DNA from 4 places in the Photorhabdus stackebrandtii genome. Region 4 is predicted to be linked to each of the others. Evidence: predicted binding sites of a transcription regulator. Region 4 holds the regulator's gene; each other region holds the start of a gene.
What was found. The regulator CRP, encoded in region 4, controls carbon source genes, mostly activating them, when cyclic AMP is high. The targets are predictions, from matches to a motif close to ATGTGANNNNNNTCACAT.
Positions count from the first base shown of each region.

Region 1: focA (formate transporter FocA) is a predicted target of CRP. The motif match lies at 1,052-1,069, and genes of this name have one in related genera.
Region 2: gntK (gluconokinase) is a predicted target of CRP. The motif match lies at 902-919, and genes of this name have one in related genera.
Region 3: cdd (cytidine deaminase) is a predicted target of CRP. The motif match lies at 1,067-1,084, and genes of this name have one in related genera.

Region 1 covers NZ_PUJV01000002.1:70,115-72,325, forward strand. Annotated here, with positions in the region: gene ycaO (30S ribosomal protein S12 methylthiotransferase accessory factor YcaO) at 1-812, shown strand, start outside; gene focA (formate transporter FocA) at 1,138-1,995, shown strand; gene pflB (formate C-acetyltransferase) at 2,050-2,211, shown strand, end outside.
Region 2 covers NZ_PUJV01000030.1:901-3,111, reverse strand. Annotated here, with positions in the region: gene gntU (gluconate transporter) at 1-246, opposite strand, end outside; gene gntK (gluconokinase) at 246-785, opposite strand; gene gntR (gluconate operon transcriptional repressor GntR) at 954-1,949, opposite strand.
Region 3 covers NZ_PUJV01000002.1:149,996-152,206, forward strand. Annotated here, with positions in the region: gene C5470_RS02215 (CidA/LrgA family protein) at 1-301, shown strand, start outside; gene C5470_RS02220 (CidB/LrgB family autolysis modulator) at 304-999, shown strand; gene cdd (cytidine deaminase) at 1,140-2,024, shown strand.
Region 4 covers NZ_PUJV01000020.1:24,225-26,435, forward strand. Annotated here, with positions in the region: gene C5470_RS15645 (OsmC family protein) at 1-179, opposite strand, end outside; gene crp (cAMP-activated global transcriptional regulator CRP) at 501-1,133, shown strand; gene argD (bifunctional acetylornithine/succinyldiaminopimelate transaminase) at 1,183-2,211, opposite strand, start outside.

The DNA of each region.
Region 1 (2,211 bases), on a different contig from region 4:
ATCTGGAAACGCACTTTATTGATTCGAGCGGATTAATCAGTTGGGATCTATTCAAACAAGATGCTGATTATGCATTTGCTGACTGGAATTTCAGTGGTACCACAGAAGAAGAATTTACCACCTTGATGGCTATCTTCAAACAACTGGATGCGGAAGTTTATATTGCTGACTACGAGCACCTTGGTGTTTATGCTTGCCGTATTCTGGTACCAGGTATGTCTGATATTTATCCTGTGGAAGATTTGCATATTGCCAATAACACTATGGGGATTCATCTGCGTGAAATTTTATTTGCGCTACCGGATAGTCAATGGCAACCGGCAGAATATCTGGCCCTGCTTGAGCAATTAGATGAAGAAGGTCTGGACGATTTTACCCGTGTCCGTGAACTACTTGGCATTGCTGTTGGTAAAGACAATGGCTGGAGCAATTTACGTATTGGTGAACTGAAATCCATGTTGGCGCTGGCGGGTGGTGATCTGGAACAAGCGCTGATTTGGGTAGAATGGACCCAAGATTTTAACGCCTCAATCTTTACGGCTGAACGGGCTAACTATTATCGCTGTCTGCAAACATTGCTTTTACTTGCTTTAGAAGCGGATAAAGCGCCTTCGCAATATTACCCGGCATTCATAAAAATGTACGGGCAGAATGCTGTTGAAGCAGCGTCAGCGGCTGTTGCCGGTGAAACATGTTTTTATGGCCTGTGGTCAATTGATTCAGATTTAAAATCTCTGTCTGCTCATCAAGCTTTATTAGCCGCTTATGAGAAGCTGCAAAAAGCCAAATATCATTTCTGGAATGCCAAATAACATTCAATTTGGCTGAAAAGATAATTCATTATTAAAAGTAAAATTCGGGTTAAATTAAGTTTATTTAAAATAACAAATAAATAACAACTTAACCTGAATTTTTACTTATAAAATTGCCTTCCGATAAGAAAATAAAAAAATACAATAAAATTTAAAAAAAATTTAATTCATGTAACTCAATAAATTCATTAGCATTTTATCTATTCAACCCCATCAAAACAACATTAGCTTTCTGAGTATTATGATCTATATCAAATTTACTCCCTTGAGCCTTTGTTACTATCATTACGTACAATAACTAATGCATAACAAAGAGAATGTTAGTATGCGAGCTGACAACCCTTTTAACTTATTGCCACCTGCTGTAATGACACAAATCGCCGATGATATGGGTGTTTATAAAACCACCAAACATCCTGCAATAACCTATATATCAGCCATCACTGCCGGGGTTTTTATTTCTATTGCGTTTGTCTTTTATATTACCGCCACCACAGGAACCGCCTCTATCCCTTATGGGCTGGCAAAATTAGTTGGCGGAATCTGTTTCTCCCTCGGATTAATGTTAGTTGTCGTTTGTGGAGCAGACCTGTTTACTTCCACGGTGCTCACAATTATTGCTAAAGCAACCGGGCGGATAACCTGGAACCAAATGTTTAAAAACTGGATTAACGTTTATTTAGGTAATTTGATTGGCGCGCTATTTTTTGTCGCGGTGATATGGTTTGCCGGTCAATATAATGTTGCTAACGGATTATGGGGCCTAAATGTACTGCAAACGGCTGACCATAAAGTACACCACACGTTTATTGAAGCCCTGTTTTTAGGCGTTCTCGCCAATCTGATGGTTTGTCTCGCCGTTTGGATGAGTTATGCCGGACGTAGTTTAATCGACAAAATATTTGTCATGATTTTGCCTGTAGGCATGTTTGTCGCCAGCGGTTTTGAGCACAGTATCGCTAACATGTTTTTAATTCCGCTTGGTATCGTTATTAAGCATTTCGCCCCAACTGAATTCTGGATCAATGTGGGAGCAACACCTGAACAATTTTCCCAACTCACCATTTTACACTTTGTTACTGACAATTTAATTCCGGTCACTATCGGTAACATTATCGGGGGCGCAATTTTGGTGGGGTTGACTTACTGGTTAATTTATCTGCGTAGCGAGCAAAAACATTAATTAGCTCCCTCGCCGGGTTTCTCAAAAGTTCGATTATTAAAAGGTAGAAGTATCATGACTGAATTAAATGAAAAATTCTCTGTAGCATGGCAAGGTTTTAATCAGGGTGACTGGCAGAACGAAGTCAACGTTCGCGACTTCATCCAGAAAAACTATACACCATATGAGGGTGATGAATCTTTCCTGGCAGGTTCAACCCAAGCAACTGATGCCCTG
Region 2 (2,211 bases), on a different contig from region 4:
GGTTTCATGTAGAACCTTACCAAACATCGCTCCCAGTGCGACAACAATCGCCAGAAAGCCTAATGTTCCACCCATTCCTTCCTGCATTGTTTCGGTAATTTTATCCAATGGCATACCAGAAAAAACACCCGCCCCCATAGAAACCAGTATTAACGCAACAAAAGCGTGTATTCTGGCTTTCATCACCAGAAATAGCAGTAAAAGAACAGAGCCAACGGCTGTCAATACTAAGGTTAAAGTACTCATTATTTTCCCCCTGAAATGACACTATTAATTATTCTTATTGAGTGATTAATCACTTTATCAAGAGACGATCTAATATCGATCAGATAAACATCCTTTTCATCACTACCCGGTTCTTCTAATGTCTCAAATTGAGATACCAACATCTGAGATTTAAAGAAATGATCTTTACGTGCTTTCAACCGATTTTCAATTAAATCAAAGTCACCTTTCATATAAAGAAATGACAGATTCTTATTATTATCACGCAGCATATCCCGGTAATGCTTTTTTAAAGCAGAACAAACAATCAGGGAAACTGGATTTGTGCGTTGCATAGCAAAAACCGCATCATTTAGTGATTCCAACCAAGGCTTACGATCTTCATCATTCAGTGCATGACCTTTAGCCATCTTATTAATGTTAGATCTTGGGTGTAGAAAATCACCATCCAAAAAAGCGGAGCCCAGTTTATAAGCCACAGCATTGGCAACAGCAGATTTACCACTGCCGGATACCCCCATAAGCACAAAAACATGATTCGAATGCTGGGTATCTCCCATATAAACTCCTTAGCGCAGATATTTCACCCACAAAATGTTACCGGTAACTGTTATCGGTAACATTATCAGAAGTAGAGGTAAATTTCGCAACAACACGGAATATTCAAGAAATGGAAATGTGATATTTGTTACAAATAAATTCAAAAAAACGTAAATCCAGTTGACTGATTAAATACTTTCTCCTGGTGATAACTGAAAACCGATATCGATCATTTTCTGTGGTACATGTTCACCTTTCAGTCGTGCCATCAATAATCCAGCTGCCTTCCGTCCCATTAAGTCACGAGGTGTCAACACACTGGCAAGTTTTGGTGTCATCACCTGACCAACATCGTGACCATGAAAGCCAGCTACTGCAATATCATGCGGTACAGCTATCCCCTGACGCTGGCACTCAAAAATTGCGCCGATAGCAAGGTCATCATTGGTACAAAACAGACCATCTACATCTGGATACTTTGTTCGCGCTTCATTCAGTAACTGCCCCCCTAAGGTGTAAGAAGAGCTGTCAGGTGTCATGACCTTACCTGGCTTTAAACCTACGCTTTTCATTGCAGCTTCATAACCTTCCAGACGAATAATTGTCCTTTCATCCTGCCTTGCACCAAGATAAATCACCCGCTGACAACCACGTTCAATCATTGCCATTGTCATCTGTCGAGCTGCTTCAAAGTTATCAATACCGACTGCCGTGTCGAAACAAGGAGAAATACAGTCCATCAGCTCAACGACCGGGATCCCGGCCGTTTCCAACATCTTCAAAGTCCGTGGGGTGTGAGTACGTTCAGAAAGAATTAAGCCATCAATATTGTAGGAAAGCAGGGAAATTAAACGTTCCTCTTCCTTCTCTGAATGGTAACCATAGTGAGCCAGCATGGTTTGATAACCATTACGATCTGTCACATATTCGATACCACGGATAACTTCCGCAAAAACCTGGTTAGTCAAAGAAGGCAACAAAACACCGATAGCATGACTAGTAGAATTAGAAAGAATATCCGGCACTCGGTTCGGGATATAACCTAATTCATCCAAAGCATCAGCTATTTTCTTTCGCAATTGCTCAGAAACTTGATCAGGGTTACGCAAGAAACGACTTACTGTCATTTTTGTAACACCAACACGATCAGCCACATCTTGTAAAATAGGACGTTTTTTCTTCATATTTCAATGCAATACAAAATTAGTAAAGTTTAGGATAACAAACATAGTGCAATGACACATTTATACACTATCAGGACACGCTTTTTTTGAATTTAGCCTGGTAGTGGAACAGTGATCCCGATTTATTATCTATTCAGATTCTGTAGGATAACTTTCAGTCAATATATATTGTGAAATACAACAATAACATTTATCTACAATTCCAGCAAAAATGTAAAATTCAACCGACAATGTTTTCTACAGTATTTGTCAGTTAACCTCA
Region 3 (2,211 bases), on a different contig from region 4:
CGGTATGTTGATATTGTTCGTCTTATTGGCTTTCCAATTGATCCCTACCCACTGGGTAAAACCAGGTTGCACTCTGCTACTGAAAAATATGACTCTGCTGTTTCTGCCTATCGGTGTAGGCGTTATGAATTATTACGATCAACTCAGCCAACAGATACTACCGATTGTCCTTTCATGCCTGATCAGCACCGCAATTGTTATGATTATTGTTGCTTACAGTTCCCATTATGTTCACCGCGCACGTCCAATTATCGGCTCTGTATCAGAAGTTAAGACTGAACAAGAAAAACAAGAGAAATAAATATGTTAAGTCACATTTGGTGGTCACTGCCATTAACATTGATTGTATTCTACGCCGCAAGAAAACTTTCACTAAAATTCAAAATTCCTATTCTGAATCCCTTATTGGTTTCTATCGCTGTACTGATTCCAATATTGTTAATAACCAATACCCCTTATGAACACTATTTCGCCGGCAGCCAAATTCTTAATGATCTGCTTCAGCCCGCCGTGGTTGCGCTGGCATTTCCTTTATATGAACAGTTGCACCAGATCCGCGCCCAATGGAAGTCCATTATCAGTATCTGTTTTATCGGCAGTATTGTCGCTATGGTTACAGGTACCGCTATTGCATTGTGGATGGGCGCAACACCTGAAATGGCCGCCTCAATACTGCCTAAATCAGTCACTACGCCAATAGCAATGGCAGTCGCAGATGCTATCGGCGGTATTCCGGCAATCAGTGCCGCTTGCGTCATTTTTGTCGGCATTCTCGGGGCAATATTTGGCCATAGCCTGTTCGATCTCTTGCAAGTGAAAACCAGAGCATCCCGCGGTTTGGCAATGGGAACAGCATCACATGCTTTAGGCACCGCCCGTTGTACAGAAGTCAATTTTGTTGAAGGAGCATACAGCTCATTAGCACTGATGACCTGTGGTATCATTACTTCACTGACTGCCCCTTTTGTGTTCCCGGTGCTGCTATACCTATTTGGCTAATTACCAGTTTAAAAATTTGATATAAATCTCTCAATTACCGGATTTAATTACATAATTTTCACTATTTATGTGATATAAGTCACATTATAGATCTAATCAGAGCACCTAGAATGATCTCAAGTTAATTTGGAGATCATTCTATGCAAGCTCGCTTTCGCTCTATTTGGGCCCAATTGCCATCTAAACTACAGGATGCACTTTTGCCCCATGCAGGAAACAACGACTTCCCTGCCATGTTCACGGCTGAACAAGCTGAATCTGTCAAGAAAACCTGTGGCTTTGACGATAACACCTTGGCTATCTCCCTGCTGCCACTCGCAGCGGCATGTTCCCTGGCTCCGATATCACATTTTAATGTCGGCGCAATTGCCTGTGGTGAAAGCGGAAATCTCTATTTTGGTGCAAATATGGAATTTACCGGCGTACCGTTACAGCAAACTATTCATGCTGAACAATGTGCTATTATTCACGCTTGGCTACGCGGTGAGAAAAAACTAACTTCTATCACAATTAATTACTCTCCATGCGGTCACTGCCGCCAGTTTATGAATGAGCTTAATAGTGGCACACAATTAGAGATCCACTTGCTAAAACAAGAGCCTTTAACATTAGGTGACTATTTGCCAGACTCCTTTGGTCCTAACGATCTGGGTATCACTACCCTATTGATGGATCCGGTTAATCATGGTTATAAACTAGAAACCACGGATAAATTAGTGCTCGTTGCACTGGATGCAGCAAACCGAAGCCATGCTCCATACAGTAATTCATACAGCGGTACAGCACTGCTGGGAAAAGATGGAAAAATCTATCCTGGGCGTTATGCAGAAAATGCCGCATTTAACCCAAGCTTACCTCCATTACAAGCGGCCTTGATCCTGATGAATATTTCTGGTGGTGATTGTCTGGCTATCGAAAGAGCGGTATTAGTTGAGGGAAAAAACAGCGAGTTGTCCCAAAAAAGTGCAACTCAATCCACACTTGCTGCACTAGGCTGTAGTAAATTTGAGTACCACACGTTCTAAATTCAGTGAAAAATGCGCTTTCCCTCTATTCAGATTATATATATCAATTAATGGGGAACACTATGGATACTATTACGGCAGAACTGCAACCGTGCGTATACGAAATTGGTATCGACGGCTTTGCCGGGCATCACGCCCGGCAATAGAAAGTCAAATACACAATGGAAGATTTTCTCCTACAAAAACA
Region 4 (2,211 bases):
CTGCCTTTCTGCAAAATAGAAATAACATCAATCGTGCTGCAACCGCCAACTGCCATTAATACCATTTCCATTGGGCTTGGTGCCTTATCACCGGCATTTCCATCCATCATTATCTGATGACCCGAAGACGATTCCCCCAAAAGAGACAACCCTTCAACCCATTTTACCCGCGCTTGCATAAGTACCTCTTAAGTCATTTTTTGCATCAAAGCCTACTCTTTCAGTATTAAACTGGCAATCTAATGAGCGGTTTATTATGCTGAAACAATACAAGACAAGACAGAATCCTTTTCCTGTGTTAAAAACAGAAGCAGGTCCGGGTATATGTGGGTTAAGATCAATACTCAAGTTTCAAATTTCAGATAACCTATATAAAACCCTTACCTGTCGGTTTTTCAGCAAACTAATATGTTAAGCTAGTGTCTTTATAAGCCAGCCTGACGAGAAACTTTTAGGTTCTCGTGTTATTTAGGCAGCGATAACAACAGAGGATGAAGCGAATGGTTCTCGGCAAGCCACAAACAGACCCCACTCTTGAATGGTTTTTGTCACACTGCCATATTCATAAATATCCATCCAAAAGCACGCTTATTCATCAAGGCGAAAAAGCAGAGACGCTTTACTACATCGTAAAAGGTTCTGTTGCGGTTTTGATTAAAGATGAAGAAGGCAAAGAGATGATCCTTTCCTATTTAAACCAGGGAGATTTCATTGGCGAACTTGGATTATTTGAAGAAGGACAAGAGCGTACAGCCTGGGTACGGGCCAAAAGTGCCTGTGAAGTAGCGGAAATTTCCTATAAAAAATTCCGTCAACTGATTCAGGTAAACCCGGATATTTTAATGCGTTTATCTGCCCAAATGGCAAGCCGTTTGCAAACAACTTCTGAGAAAGTCGGTAACCTGGCTTTCCTGGATGTGACCGGCCGGATTGCTCAGACTTTACTGAATCTGGCGAAACAACCCGATGCAATGACTCACCCGGACGGGATGCAAATCAAAATCACTCGTCAGGAAATTGGTCAGATTGTTGGCTGTTCCCGTGAAACGGTTGGCCGTATTCTAAAAATGCTGGAAGATCAAAATCTGATCTCCGCACACGGCAAAACAATTGTTGTTTACGGTACACGTTAATTCCTGATTAATCAGCGCATGATATTGCGCTGATTTTTCTCACTCTTATTTACACCAACTGGCTAATTGCCTTATCCAGCCGTTCCATCCCCTGGGTTATCTCCTCTTCACTGATAATCAGCGAAGGCGTGAAACGCAGTACATCACTACCGGCACTCAATAACATCAAACCATTTTCAGCCGCCAGTTGCAGGATCTCTTTAGATTTTCCCTGATACTGCGCTTTTAGTTCCGCACCAATCAGCAATCCCTTGCCACGGATTTCACCAAATATCGAATATTTCTGATTGATATCGTTCAGAAAATTCACAATCAAATGATGACGTTTTTCAACGCCCTCCAAGACCTCTGGCGTATTGATAATGTCAAAAGCGGCATTTGCAACCGCGCAAGCCAGCGGATTACCACCATAAGTTGTGCCGTGAGTTCCCGGCACCATCGCCGAAGCGATATTCGCCGTAGTCAGCATAGCGCTAACAGGGAAACCACTTCCCAATGCTTTCGCTGTGGTGATAATGTCCGGCACAACATCATAATACATATAAGAAAATAACTTACCGGTACGGCCCATCCCACTTTGTACTTCATCAAATACCAGCAGTACCTGATACTTATCGCAAAGCTCACGCAACCCATGAATAAATGCGGGTGTCGCCGGCGTGACTCCCCCTTCACCCTGAACAGGTTCTAATACAACAGCGCAAGTATGATCATCCATGACCGCCTTTACTGCATCTAAGTCATTAAAAGGCACATGAATAATATCTGCGGGTTTTGGCCCAAAACCATCAGCGTATTTTGGTTGACCACCAACAGAAACAGTAAACAGAGTACGACCATGAAAACCCTGATGGAATGCGATGATTTTGGTTTTATATGGATGGTAACGAGTAATGGCATAGTGACGCGCTAGCTTAAATGCGGCTTCATTCGCTTCCGCTCCGGAATTGGCAAAAAATACCCGCTCCGCAAAAGTTGCATCAATCAGTTTCTGCGCGAGTATCAAAGCCGGTTCACTGGTGAAAATATTACTGATATGCCAAAGTTTCTCCCCTTGCTGCTTTAAAACATCCACTAA